DNA from 3 places in the Bacillus sp. 5w2 genome. Region 1 is predicted to be linked to each of the others. Evidence: riboswitches for the same ligand, from Rfam matches in the RefSeq annotation. Region 1 holds a riboswitch; each other region holds the start of a gene.
What was found. Region 1 has a riboswitch for lysine ahead of ACXY7N_RS29710 (amino acid permease). Riboswitches for the same ligand answer to the same signal wherever they lie in the genome.
Positions count from the first base shown of each region.

Region 2: another riboswitch for lysine. It lies ahead of ACXY7N_RS29225 (amino acid permease); the one in region 1 lies ahead of ACXY7N_RS29710 (amino acid permease).
Region 3: another riboswitch for lysine. It lies ahead of ACXY7N_RS04000 (aspartate kinase); the one in region 1 lies ahead of ACXY7N_RS29710 (amino acid permease).

Region 1 covers NZ_JBTIWT010000032.1:20,952-25,840, forward strand. Annotated here, with positions in the region: gene gapN (NADP-dependent glyceraldehyde-3-phosphate dehydrogenase) at 1-1,090, shown strand, start outside; gene racE (glutamate racemase) at 1,133-1,960, opposite strand; lysine riboswitch at 2,161-2,347, shown strand; gene ACXY7N_RS29710 (amino acid permease) at 2,494-3,918, shown strand; gene ACXY7N_RS29715 (ABC transporter permease) at 3,978-4,889, shown strand, end outside.
Region 2 covers NZ_JBTIWT010000030.1:29,012-33,900, reverse strand. Annotated here, with positions in the region: gene ACXY7N_RS29240 (hypothetical protein) at 1-282, shown strand, start outside; gene ACXY7N_RS29235 (DNA alkylation repair protein) at 393-1,163, opposite strand; gene ACXY7N_RS29230 (iron-sulfur cluster biosynthesis family protein) at 1,197-1,502, opposite strand; gene ACXY7N_RS29225 (amino acid permease) at 1,616-3,082, opposite strand; lysine riboswitch at 3,195-3,387, opposite strand; gene ACXY7N_RS29220 (GNAT family N-acetyltransferase) at 3,774-4,223, shown strand; gene ACXY7N_RS29215 (sulfite exporter TauE/SafE family protein) at 4,263-4,889, opposite strand, start outside.
Region 3 covers NZ_JBTIWT010000001.1:790,445-795,333, forward strand. Annotated here, with positions in the region: gene ACXY7N_RS03985 (YndJ family protein) at 1-575, opposite strand, end outside; gene ACXY7N_RS03990 (DUF4166 domain-containing protein) at 581-1,192, opposite strand; gene ACXY7N_RS03995 (DoxX-like family protein) at 1,196-2,104, opposite strand; lysine riboswitch at 2,297-2,483, shown strand; gene ACXY7N_RS04000 (aspartate kinase) at 2,686-3,915, shown strand; gene ACXY7N_RS04005 (VOC family protein) at 4,324-4,776, shown strand.

The sequences.
Region 1 (4,889 bases):
AGAAGCTTTACATATGCACGGAGAAAGCATGATGGGCGATAGCTTCCCTGGCGGAACGAAGTCTAAACTTGCGATCATCCAACGCGCACCACTTGGTGTTGTATTAGCAATCGCACCATTTAACTACCCAGTAAACTTATCTGCTGCAAAACTTGCACCCGCATTAATTATGGGTAACGCTGTTATTTTCAAACCAGCAACTCAAGGTGCAATTAGTGGTATTAAAATGGTTGAAGCACTTCATAAAGCTGGCCTTCCAAAAGGTCTTGTAAACGTAGCTACAGGACGCGGTTCTGTAATTGGTGACTACTTAGTGGAACACGAAGGCATCAATATGGTATCGTTCACAGGTGGTACAAACACAGGTAAACATTTAGCGAAAAAAGCTGCAATGATTCCACTTGTATTAGAACTTGGTGGTAAAGATCCTGGTATCGTTCGCGAAGATGCTGACTTACAAGATGCTGCAAACCATATCGTAAGCGGTGCATTCTCTTACTCTGGTCAACGTTGTACAGCTATTAAACGTGTACTTGTACACGAAAACGTAGCGGATGAGCTTGTTGGCTTATTAAAAGCGCAAGTAGCTGAACTATCAGTTGGATCTCCAGAACAAGACAGCACAATCGTTCCATTAATCGACGACAAGTCTGCTGACTTCGTTCAAAGCTTAGTTGACGACGCTGTTAAAAAGGGTGCAACAATCGTTATTGGTAACAAACGTGAGCGTAACTTAATTTACCCAACATTAATCGACCACGTAACAGAAGAAATGAAAGTTGCTTGGGAAGAGCCATTCGGCCCAATCCTTCCAATCATCCGTGTTTCTTCAGATGAGCAAGCAATTGAAATTGCTAACAAATCAGAGTTCGGCTTGCAAGCAAGTGTCTTCACAAAAGACATTAACAAAGCATTTGCAATTGCTAACAAAATCGAAACTGGTTCTGTTCAAATTAACGGGCGCACAGAGCGCGGTCCTGACCACTTCCCATTCATCGGTGTAAAAGGTTCAGGTATGGGCGCACAAGGTATTCGTAAGAGCCTTGAGTCTATGACACGTGAAAAAGTAACTGTATTAAACTTAGTTTAATCTTATATGTAGAAGCTGATCTAGTTTTAGATCAGCTTCTTTTTATTTCACGATTTGTTTTTCCATAGGTAAATTCACACCTTCTACAGAAATTTGATACCCTAACCAACGCTCAGCAATATGTTCAAATGATAAAATAGAGCCTGTTGTAAAAAAGCGATGCTTCGGATTCAAATTGTCAGACAAAATTCCTTTGTGCTGTAAAATAGTGCTTAACTCTATCGCTGTTTCTTCTGCAGAACTAATAATCGTTACAGCCTCTCCTAACTCCTTTTTTATATAGGACTCTAAAAGTGGATAATGCGTACACCCAAGAATTAACGTATCTATATCTTCTTTCGTTAATGGCAGTAAAGCTTGTTTCACTTGCTGCATGACATATGCTGTGTCTTCTAATTGATTTTCTACAACTGTAGCTAAAGTCGGACATGCATGACTATGCACTTCCAAATATGTATCCAGCTCGTGTAATGCTTGTTCGTACATATTAGATTTTATCGTACCTACAGTTCCAATTACTCCAATTCTCCCTTTCTTTGTCACTTTAATTGCAGCTCTTGCTCCCGGATGTATAACACCAATAACCGGGATGGGAAGTGCTTCTTGCAACGCGGTCAATGCTGCAGCTGCACCAGTATTACATGCTACAACTAGAGCTTTTAATGGAAACTGCTTGAGGAACTCAACCATTTCAAATATGAAAGATTGTACCTCCTCTACACTTCTCGGCCCATACGGGCAACGCTCATTATCACCAATATAATAAATGCTCTCTTTAGGCAATTGTCTTATAATTTCACTCGCAACTGTTAATCCCCCAACTCCCGAATCTAGCACACCTATTACTGAATTTTTATGACATGTAGACATATACTTCATCCCCTTCTCAATCTTCTAGCACCAATAATGTTTATTATATTATGAAAATTCAATATTACATAATAATCCCTATCCCTTTTAATCACAAACTCTTCTCTATAATCTGATTATTACCATATCCATTGACGTATAAAAATACATTTGTTACTCTTAAATACGTTAATTTAATATTTAAATCCTCATTCGTATCTCGGTGAGGTAGAGGTTGCAGTCATTAAGAGTATCATTTCAGGAGATGTAGTGGCATTGATGAAGGAATGAGAAAGGAATGATTGCCGAAGTAAGTTGTGTCCACCATGCACACTTGCTGGGTCTGCATTTAATAAGTGCAGAACTGTCACAAACGAAACGTTTCGTTTGTGGAGAGCTATCGAGAGGTATGTCGTGGGTTTCTTATAAGATAGAAAGCATGTAGCGGCAAATTACGTGCTTTTTTTGTTTTGTTTGGAACTTTTCTTCTCTACTAGGAAGACATACATATCTCCTCGCTTGACTTGGTTATACTAACTTTGGAGGTATTTTCTATGCAACAAAAAAAATGGGGATTTTGGGTACTAACAGCTTTCGTTGTCGGCAACATGGTTGGCGCTGGTATTTTCATGGTGCCAAGTACGTTGGCACAAACAGCAAGCCCTCTCGGTGTCACTTTAGCTTGGTTAACAACAGGGTTTGGTGTTTTAATGCTAGCTCTTGTTTTCGGTAATTTAGCAATTCGTCGTCCTGATTTAACAACAGGACCACAAAGTCATGCATATGCTTTATTCTCATCACCAAAAAAGAAAAAAATGGCTGGTTTCAGTATGGTGTGGGGATATTGGGTTGCAAACTGGGCAAGTAACGTTGCCATCATTACATCTTTCGCGGGATATTTATCACTCTTCTTCCCAATTATGAAAGATACACGACTACTATTTTCAATCGGTTCTTTTAACATAGAAGTCGGGAAACTTATTACATTTACGATTTGTTCCATCCTACTTTGGGGAACTCACATTATATTAACAAACGGTGTAAGCGGAGCTGGAAAACTAAACTTCTTAGCAACAACAACGAAAGTAACTGGATTCCTACTATTCATCGTCGTTACTTTATTTGCTTTCGAAGCTTCTAAGTTCGGACAATGGTACACACCGATGATCGATAAATCAGGTGTTTCACACGGTCTACTTTCACAAGTAAATTTAGCTGCTCTTACAACGCTTTGGGCATTTATCGGAATTGAATCAGCAGTACTTTTATCAAACCGTGCTACCTCTCCGAAAACAGTAAAACGCGCAACGGTGGCAGGATTACTTATTACAGTTGCCATTTACTTAGGAATTACAATTTTAACAATGGGTGTACTTCACGTTGATACATTACAAGCTTCTGAACGCCCATTAGCAGATGCATTAAACGCTGCAATGGGTCATGGCGGCGGGAAACTGATGGCATTACTTGCTCTTACTTCCCTATTCGGTTCTATCTTAGGTTGGATTTTATTAAGCTCAGAAGTACCTTATCAAGCAGCAAAAGAAGGTTTCTTCCCTTCCTTCTTCACAAAAACAAATAAAAAAGGAAGTCCAATTTACTCATTACGTTTAACAAACATTATGTCGCAAGTGTTCTTGTTCTCAACATTATCAGGAACCATTGCGGAAGCTTATACATTCGTTATTACCGTATCAACATTAGCCTACCTCATTCCATATCTCGTTTCACCAATCTTCCAGTTAAAACTAGTCGCAACTGGTGAAACATATAAAAATGAAATGCGGGCAAGAATTACAGATGGCATAGTTGCAGTTATCGCACTTTGTTACGCACTATGGGTTATTAAAACAGGAGCATCCGATATAAAAACGTTCCTTCTCGGAATTGGTTTATTCGTAATCGGCTTTGCTTTCTATCCATTAATGAATCGTGATCAGAAAAAAAATAACGAAAAGAAAAACGAGCAAGTTGCATAACGCAATTTGCTCGTTTTTTCTTTTGTAAAACATATATAATAGAACAAAGAGGTGAAAACATGTCAATTGAATCGTTATGGAGCAGTCGCTTCCAACAACATATTCAAAATATCATTACATACTTTGCACGTATGATTAACGGTTTACTATATAGCTTTATCTTCGTTGCCTGTATAGGTGCTTACTATTACGCAAAGTTTCTTAAGACAGCTCCTTCTAAAGGACTATCTTTACTACTCATCACGATTGTACTTACATTCATTATAACGAGATGCCCTATCCGTACATTTATTCAGAAACCTGATGCTGTCTATTTACTCGCACTAGAAGAGAAATTAACATCTTATTTTAAAAAATCTCTTCTATATAATTACATCATTCAGCTTTTCCCATTATTATTTACGTTCCTTATTCTCGTACCACTTGCACTGCAATCATTACAATTAACTGTACCTTTCTTATGTACAATCTTTATCGTTTTAATGATTACGAAAGCTTGGAACATGTACATACATTGGATGTGGCGTGATGGTTATGAAAAAAATATATGGCTGATCATCCGTATTACTTGTAACGCCTTACTCATTTACATGCTGTTTTATTCGGCAAATGTTCTCATATTAGGCGGATTGCTCTTGCTACTTGCTTTCCTGCTTCTATACACGAAAAAACAGCCTACAAAACGAATACCGTGGGATTACATAATCGAACAAGAAGAGAAAATGGACGTTCGTTTTTATCAATTTGCTAGCATTTTCACCGATGTTCCGCAACTGAATAAGCAAGTAAATAAAAGAAAATGGCTTACAAATTGGATTGAACCTTTATTACATAAAAAAAGAGCAACTTTCTTCTATTTACATACACTAGCATTTTTACGTGGAAATGATTATTTTGGTATATATATTCGCTTAGGGTTAATCGGTGCTTTCGCCCTATACTTTATTCCAAATATATACGTAAAAGGTGCT
Region 2 (4,889 bases), on a different contig from region 1:
AATGATCGTTTTGTAATTGAAGATATTACTTGTTCACACCCGAAAGACGGCAATTGTCTAGAGTATGAATTGACTTTAGTTTTCAATGACAGTGAGATAAAATATAGAAATGATTCCTATGTAATAGAGGATTTGAGAAAGGTAGTCACTATTCTTAAAGAAGAACTATATAATAAGGAATTTAACATATTTTTAAGGAACAAGGATGGAACAAGTTATTCACTCTGGCTATCATCAGAAAAAATCAAGAAAAGTAATAACATAGAAGAGTTAGTAAAATAAAGGTATAAAGAAGAATTTTAAAGCACTTTTTACGTTTATAATTGCTTTATATAAAAGGAAAAAACGCTTATACTTCATTTTTGAAGCATAAGCGTTTTTGTTTAAAATACTTAAAAAGAAAAATCTTTTGGTAAAGTACCATTTTTAAGCACCGTTCGTAACCCATGTTTTATAATCCAAGGGTTAACAGGATACTGGTTATCGCGTAATTGCTGCAACCATTGAAAAACGAGTTCTTTATCTTCTTTCGTAATATCGTTAATATGATTGGCTACTGATTTTTGGACATATTTAGAAGGGTCATTCATTAATGGCTCTAAAAGTTTTAAATTGTTCTTAAAGTCACCTTTCAGAGCTCCTATTTTTTTAGCCCAAGGAAGTCTTGGTCTTGTACCTTCGGAAACTAATCTCCTAATGTGGCTGTTTTCGTCATGAATCCACTGTTGTAATATGTTTAGTGTATCTTCATGATATGTTTCAAGAAAAGGCCGAATGGCATATTCAGCAGTATTCCTTTTTGTTATTTCATACATTGCGTTGAATGAGGTTTCAAAATCGTTAAGCCCATATTTTTCAACGTATTTTGCAATAGGCATGTACATATATCCGTTTGTAAATGTGCCTACTTCTGTTGTATTTTCTGGTCCCAATGTTTTCAGTAATATATGTATTGCTGCATGAAAATCTTTTTGTAAAGCATTGTGTAATTCATCTGCAATTACTTCAATACGCTGCTTTAACTCTAAACTTTCAACTTTACATGTTACGGAAGATACGAAGTTTCTTTTCGAGAAAGTAGGAACGTGTTTACAAATAGAATCAGCCATACTTTCTGCTAATTCTTCATTAAATAAAAATTTCAACGGAACATATTTACCCATGTTTTCACCTCGGTGGTCAAATAAAAACAATTTTTATTTTTTAATCGACAATCCATAAACCAAAGTCTCACTCGGAGTCGTAATACTAAAACCAGTCGTCTTATAATCAAGTTTCACCGTATCACCAGTGTAGTCTTTCGTGAATGAATCCATTTGTACGATAAGCTCTGCATCTTCATATACAACGTCATCTGCATCATATGTATCCCAAATTAAATCCACATCAACGAAAATACTACAAGAGTTTGTCATTGTTCCTCTAATGCGAATGATCTTTTTGTCTTCACGTTCTAATCTATGTATAGCTGCTTTTGCTTCATCAGTAATACGAATGTTCATGGTATCCCAACCTTTATTTATATTTCCTTTATTATTGCAAAAACAGGAGCAATAGGGAAGGGAGAAGCATTGGAATAAAAAACGAGCAAACAAATTTGTTTGCTCGTTTTACTTTATTTTAGTTCACATTTATCAAGTGGAATCACTTTCGTTTTCTTCGTAAATTTATATCCTAACCATAGTACTAAGAAAAGTGGTAAACCGATATAAGAAACGAGTACACCGTTCCAATCGATTGATTCGCCCATAAATGCGCCGTAGTTTTGACCTAAAATTACGATGACACAAAGTGCAAATGCGAAGATTGGACCGAACGGGAACCATTTCGCTCTATATGGTAAGTCTTTTAAATCTTTACCTTGAGCGATATATGCTTTACGGAAACGGTAATGACTAATTGCGATTCCGACCCATGCGATAAAGCCAGACATTCCAGATGCGTTTAATAACCAAATGTATACAACACCGTCACCGAATAATGAGGCAATAAAAGCGATACTACCGACAATTGACGTTACGATTAATGCGTTAACAGGTACACCGCGGCTATCTAATTTACCAAGAAACTTTGGTGCTTTTCCCTGGCGAGCTAGATCCCAAAGCATACGAGTTGATGCATACATACCAGAGTTACCAGCAGACAGTACTGCCGTTAAAATAACAGCGTTCATAACAGAAGCAGCAAAGGCAACGCCCGCTTTTTCAAAAATAAGTGTAAATGGACTTACTGTTACATCGCTTGCAGCAAGGCTTTCAGTCGTATAAGGAATTAATAAACCGATAACGAGAATCGCAAGGATATAGAATAAAAGAATACGCCAAAAGATCGAGCGAATTGCTTTTGGAATGTTACGCTCTGGATCAGCAGTTTCACCAGCAGCTACTCCTAATAATTCAGTTCCTTGGAAGGAGAAACCAGCAGCCATAAATACACCGATAATTGCCATAATGCCGCCATTAAATGGTGCATCTGCAACAGTGAAGTTTTTAAAGCCAACAGATTCGCCGCCCATAATTCCAAAAATCATCATGAAGCCGACAATTAAAAAGATAATAATAGTAACTACTTTAATAAGTGCGAACCAATATTCAGATTCACCAAACCCTTTAACAGATAAATAGTTTAAAAGGAAAATAATAGCTAAACATAATCCACTCCAAATAAGAGAAGGAGTATCTGGGAACCAAAATTTCATAATTAATGTTACAGCAGCTAGTTCAGCAGCAATTGTAATGGCCCAGTTATACCAATAGTTCCATCCAAGTGCAAAGCCAAGTGATGGATCAACAAACTTTGTTGCGTACGTACTAAAAGATCCAGTAACAGGCATGTAAGCTGCGAGTTCAGCTAAGCTTGTCATTAAAAAGTAAACCATAATTCCAATTGCGGCGTATGCAATTAATGCACCGCCAGGACCAGCAGAATGGATAACACCACCGCTAGCAAGAAATAGTCCGGTACCGATTGTACCACCGAGAGAAATCATCGTAAGGTGACGAGATTTTAATCCGCGTTTTAATTCACCCTGTCCTTGTGTAGTTTGCGTTTTAGAGGTAGATTGATTTGTTGCGCTATTCATGTTCAACACTCCTTTTCTTGTAGGTTAGGAAGGAGCGGGGGAGAAAAATACAAAAAACCGCCAAAGGAATTTGGCGGAACGTTTCACAAATAACCACCCCATCATACCCTTCCGTTAAGATAGCACCCCACGTTTACACGGTAATTTTGTAAACGTGACAGTTCTGTTCCTTTCGGAGACAGCCCCAGCTTATACTTCCAGAGAAGAAATATAAACTTCGGCAACTTTTCCTTTCAAACGAAGTCAGGGACATTCTCAGTGTCTCGTCCGTTTTACTTTTAAAAGTCGCAACCTCTACCTCATCGGATTGATGAGGATTTTATATATTGCTAAGATTTTTAATATATGGCAATTGTAATGAGTTTCTGAATATATTGCAAGATATTTTGTTAGGAAAAGTCAAAAAATATCGGTTATTGTATAGGAAACGCTTGCAAAACTCCACCCGAACCTACTGTTATGTAACAAAAAATAAAGAAAGAAATTGTTATACAAATGTTTCGCAAAAAATATTGGAAAACCCTTTAAAAATAAAAGAAAATTCTGAAAATATAATTCGACATAACTATTAAAAGAGGATTATTCCTTAAATTCGTTTCAAAGAATAAGTATAAATTTGATAAATAGAATGAATATTCTTTTTATTTCTGATAAAATTGAGGTATTGTTTAATTGAAAAGGGGAAATCAACATGAAATTAGAAACAGAAAGGCTCTATATAGTGCCGTGTACAAAAGAGAGTATTCACGTTGCTAACGAGCAAGGATATAATAGTGGTCCACATATTGTAGGGCATGTAGAAAATATAAAGCAAGATAAGGATTTATTACCTTGGGGCGCGTGGTATGTCATTCGAAAAGAAGATGACATCGTTCTAGGTGATGTAGGGTTTAAAGGGAAACCAAATGAGGAACATACAGTAGAAATTGGTTATGGATTTATTGAGAAATATTGGAATAAAGGGTATGCAACAGAAGCTGTAAGAGAATTAATAAATTGGGCTTTTCAAACAGAACAGGTAGAAACAATTATTGCAGAGACACTTCTAGAAAATGATGGATCGATTCGTGTATTAGAGAAATTACATATGAAAAGAATTGGCACTACAGAGACAATGATAAATTGGAGAATGGAAAAATAAAAAATACCGCTCGAAGTATATCGGGCGGTATTTTTATCGTTATGGTAGCATTTGCTTTTGATCATTCGGATATCCGGCGGTCGATGCGTTAGAATGTTTGGAATGATTGCGAACAGCAATGAAAATAGAAATAATAACGACAAGACCAACTGCCACGTAAGAAAGTGAAATAATAGTTGGATCCACTTTAAATGTAGTAAGCAGTGTACGAATGTTTGTAAAGATAATAAGGCCACCAACTAATACGCCAAGTAAATGAGAAGGTACGATGCGCACTAACCACGCGGCGATTGGTGCCGCAACGATACCACCGAGCATGAGAGAAAATACCCAAACCCAACTTACTTGTTCCCAGCCAAGTGAAATGAAAAATCCAATTGTTGCAGCGAGTGAAACAGGAAATTCACTCGTATCTACAGAGCCGATAACTTTTCTAGCTTCGTTTCCTCTTGCTAAAAGTACAGGTGTCGTAATTGGACCCCAGCCACCACCACCAGTTGAATCAACGAATCCAGCGAATAAGCCAAGCGGAACAAGCTGTTTAGCAGACATACGTTTCTTTGAAGTGACAATTTGTTTTTGAATGATGAATCGTAATAAAATATAAACCCCTAAAGTAAATAAAAATACGGAAATGTACGGTTTAATTACATCGCCAGGTAAATT
Region 3 (4,889 bases), on a different contig from region 1:
GCAACTGTCATAGGTGAAATGACGATGATAAACATAATAGCATCATACACTTTACTTCTCTTTTCTCTTTTTCTCCCAATTAAACCAGCTGATAACGGCAATAAAAATGCCGAATAATGAAAATGTGCAGCGGTAAGCAAAACAATATCAGAACTAAAGTCCATAATGGAAAGCTTTGCTACTGAAGCAAAAAACCAAAAACCACCTAAAAACAAATACATAAACGCACTATCGATAGCCGTCTCTTCTAACGGTTTCCATCCTCTTTCTAGCAATCTACTTGCACCAAATAACGCAACAATTCCTGTATATACAAACCAAAGTAGTGCAAAGAAATAGTGATTTGTTACGAAAGCTAGCATTGCACTAATTGCTGCGATTGGAAATAAAAGCGATACAAATTTATAAAAGAATACATACGATCCATTTCTTGTTTTCTTATCAATAATGCAAAATGACATCGGTATAAATAACAAAATAGATAATAAAATAATTGCTTCAACTGGGTTTACATTTGACCACTCACATATTAGAAAAATAATATAACAAGCAAGCCCAACTATTATATTTTTCATTCTATTTATTTCCTTTCCACAAATGTTCCCTTATATGAAAATAATGAACCGATTAACGGATTACGTACTTGTACATGAATTCGAAAACATTGTAGTGTTTCATCATAACTTTCTACAATTTTTGCCTCTCCGTATAAAAATCTAGGTAACGGTATTTTTCTTCCAAACATAAAAAACCATTGTTTCTTTGAAGAAATATGCATTGCCCCCACCTCATCAATATGAAAATTCAATGTAGAAACAAGTATGTGCGGTTCACCAAAACAATCCACAATTTCATTATTCTCTTCATCCAACTGCATAACGGCATTAAAATATCTTTTCTTATTGTGAAAATAAAAAGTACGATTCCACCGCACAAGTTCATGTCCATGTTCATCTCGCTCAGCAGTATTATGTATTGTAAATGGCACTTCCTTCCCCCGCTCAGAGAAAAACATACGGAATTTCGATGCAATTTTTAATATTAATTTTACGAAAAAAGAGCCTCCATAAATTTCATCCATCTTTCCTTCCCCTGTGAAACTATTATCTTCTGTAATCGCATACCGCTTCTGTAATTCTGGATGAAGTTTTTTATAAGTATCTCCTAGTAATCTCTCATAAATATTAGCCATACATTATCCCTTTCTCGTCCTCTTGCAATTTTTTGCACTTGGTAAATTAAAACTATTTATATAACCAACAATCGATAACCCTATCAGTAGGATATTTAATGTAATTGGATTAAACGGCTCTGTAAAGCTTACGATATTCGTAAATCCTGCCGCTATCATTAAGGCTATTAACATAAAAATATGTACGATAAATACTTTTTGTTTTGGAAATGGCAACAGCCATATGACACCAAAAATAATTTCTAGCAATCCAATTATTTTAAGTACAAAAATACTATGTTCAGTTGAACCAATCATCACAGATAGCATCTTTACTTCTTCTGAATGAGTAAAAACTAGTTTCGGCACTATCCCTTGATACATCCATACAAAAGCAAATAAAAAACATACGAGCCAATATGTCATTGTTTTTCTAATTAGTAATCTAGGATGAAGTCCCTTTTCTAACCATAATTTTAAAGCATCAAAACTCCAAGCTGTCGCCCAACCTAATAACGGACGAAACATATAGGAATCTATTACACTCCCTATACGACCAAACCTCGTATCATAATCATATTGCGTCTCAAAATGAATGTGTTCTTCGGTCGGTGTATACTTCCAATAACCACGCCCTATTTGAATAAGAGATAATTTACTATCTGTCCAAAATTTTAAAGAAGAAATTCTTTCACCCGTTTCTTTTCTTATCTCACCTATTGATTCCCCTTCTCCAGCTATTTCAAGTCCAAATCCGATCTTTGTTTTATATAAAAACTTCTGTGGTTCTCCTTCTTTTTTCTCTAAATAAGAAATTTCAGTAAAGCGGGCATCCCACTCTGTATGTATATCTGGTTCCTGCGTATATTCCCATAATTTCTCCATTGTTGTGTTCATTTCTGCCGAAACATAAATAGGCTTTTCCCTCTTCATTCTTCCACCTCCAATGCACTATAAATTTAATGTACATGCAATGAATTTATTTTGCTACATTTTTCACAAACTTCCCCATAAAAAAGAAAGAATTTTTAAAATATATATAAAACACTTGATTCCCCGAAAAATTTAAATTATTATAAAACAAATGTTACCAACAACTTCATAAATCAAACACTCTCGCCTAAAACGTGAGATAGAGGTTGCGATACTTATGAGTAGTCTAATGGAGACACAGAGATGTCTATGAACTTAGATGAAAGGAAGTATTGCCGAAATTGATAAATTTCTCTGCATTTATCAATTGGGGCTGTTTTCGAATAGAAACAGAACTGTCATATGTACAGACGTGTACGTATGAAGAGCTATCTACAAAAAAGAGATATCATTTTTTATGATATTCCTTTTTTGGCGGTTTTTTTATTAGCTCCGTTTTCTGTTTCCCTTTTCCTGTAACAGCACCATCCTCACTTATTTGAGATGGTGTTTTTTGTTTGTCTTTCTGGTAACTACAGGAGTATTGGGATTTATATATTTCCTAATCTATTCTTAAAAATAGACGAAAGAAGGAATTTGTAATGGAAACAATTGTTCAAAAATTTGGTGGCACTTCTGTCGGAAGCGTCGAACGCATTCAACATGTAGCAAATTTGATTATTGAAGAATATGAACGAGGTCATAGCATTGTCTCTGTCGTTTCAGCAATGGGAAAAAGCACGGATGAACTTGTCGCACTCGCTAACGCTATTACAGAAAATCCAAGTAAACGTGAAATGGATATGCTTCTATCTACAGGAGAACAAGTAACTATTTCATTATTAACGATGGCACTGCAAGCAAAAGGCTATCATGCAATTTCATTAACAGGATGGCAAGCTGGTATTACGACAGAATCTGTACATAGTAATGCACGGATTACTGACATTCATACAGATCGTATTCAATCTTATCTTGCTGAAGGCACGATTGTTATTATAGCTGGGTTCCAAGGAGTCAGTGAAGAATATGAAATTACAACACTTGGACGCGGTGGCTCTGATACAACTGCTGTTGCATTAACCGCTGCACTGAAAGCAAAAAAATGTGATATTTACACGGATGTGACAGGCGTATACACGACGGACCCACGAGTTGTAAAAGACGCTTATAAATTAGATGAAATTTCTTATGACGAAATGTTAGAACTTGCAAACCTCGGTGCTGGTGTATTACACCCGCGTGCGGTTGAGTTTGCTAAAAATCATAATGTCGTTTTAGAAGTTCGCTCAAGTATGGAACAAGAAAACGGAACAATTGTAAAAGGAGAATGTAACATGGAACAACAATCAATCGTTAAAGGTATTGCATTTGAAGATAATATTACACGCGTCACAATGAAAGGATTGGAACAAGGTGCACTTTCAACAGTTTTCTCTACATTAGCAGCGGCACATATTAATGTAGATATCATCATTCAAAGTATTACAAATGAAGGAACTGTTCACCTCTCCTTCTCAATCCACTCTAATGATTTAAGAGAAACTTTAGAGGTATTGGAACAAAATCAAGAAACACTACACTATGAATCTGTAGAATATGAAAATCATTTAGCAAAAGTATCAATTGTAGGATCAGGTATGGTATCTAACCCAGGTGTCGCTGCGAATATGTTCACTACTTTAAAAGAAGAAAATATTCATATTAAAATGGTAAGTACATCAGAAATTAAAGTGTCTGTCGTTATTGACCGCCTTCATTTAGTAACAGGTGTGGAGGCACTGCATCAATCATTTATGGCGAAAGTTGAGCCTTTGGTTCAGATGAGTTAATTTTACATTTGGATTACAGCTTACAAACCCATATTAATCTATTTCCTTCCTATATAAATAGAAAGCTGTTTGCTTTGTATAGAGTGACAAGAAAGTTATTTACAACAATCGAGCCATTTGCGTACAGGATAGGAATATTTTGTGGGAAACTCGAAGTTATTTTATCGAATAGCAACTACATTATCAAATTCTTGAAATGATAGCATTCACGAAATAAAGTTCGCGCATATTTCAATAGTAGAGGATTTAGGAAGTGTTGTTCGTTAACAAGGTGTTATATACTATACCCGAAAACACTTTGTCACATTTTCCTACACTGTGACAAGGTGTTTTTTGTTTAGAAGAGATTTTAGTATAATTATAAGGATAATTAGATAATAAATTTATACATATAAGGAGATAAAGACTATGACAAACAACAGATTACTACGAATGGACAATGTCAGCATCGTTGTAGAATCCCTTGATAACGCAATCTCTTTCTTCGAGGAGATTGGCTTGAATCTCGAAGGGCGAGCTACTGTTGAAGGTGAATGGGCTGGTCGCGTAACAGGACTCGGTTCCCAGTGCGTAGAGATTGCTATGATGGTTACGCCAGATGGTCACAGCCGAATTGAACTTTCGCGATTTCTCACCCCACCTACTATAGCAGATCACCGGGCAGCTCCTGTAAACGCCCTCGGTTATCTGCGCGTCATGTTCACCGTTGAAGACATTGATGAAATGGTATCCAGACTTACTAAGCATGGTGCAGAGCTCGTTGGCGAAGTAGTTCAGTATGAGAACTCGTATCGACTCTGCTACATTCGTGGAACCGAAGGAATTTTAATCGGTTTAGCGGAAGAACTCGGTAACAAATAAGTAGGTGATGTTTTATAAAAAACCTTTACTGAAGTGAAAATATTTGAAGAAAATTCTTATTCAATAAAAAGAGCACTATTGTTGAATAAAACTTAGATTTTTAACCCCGTCCT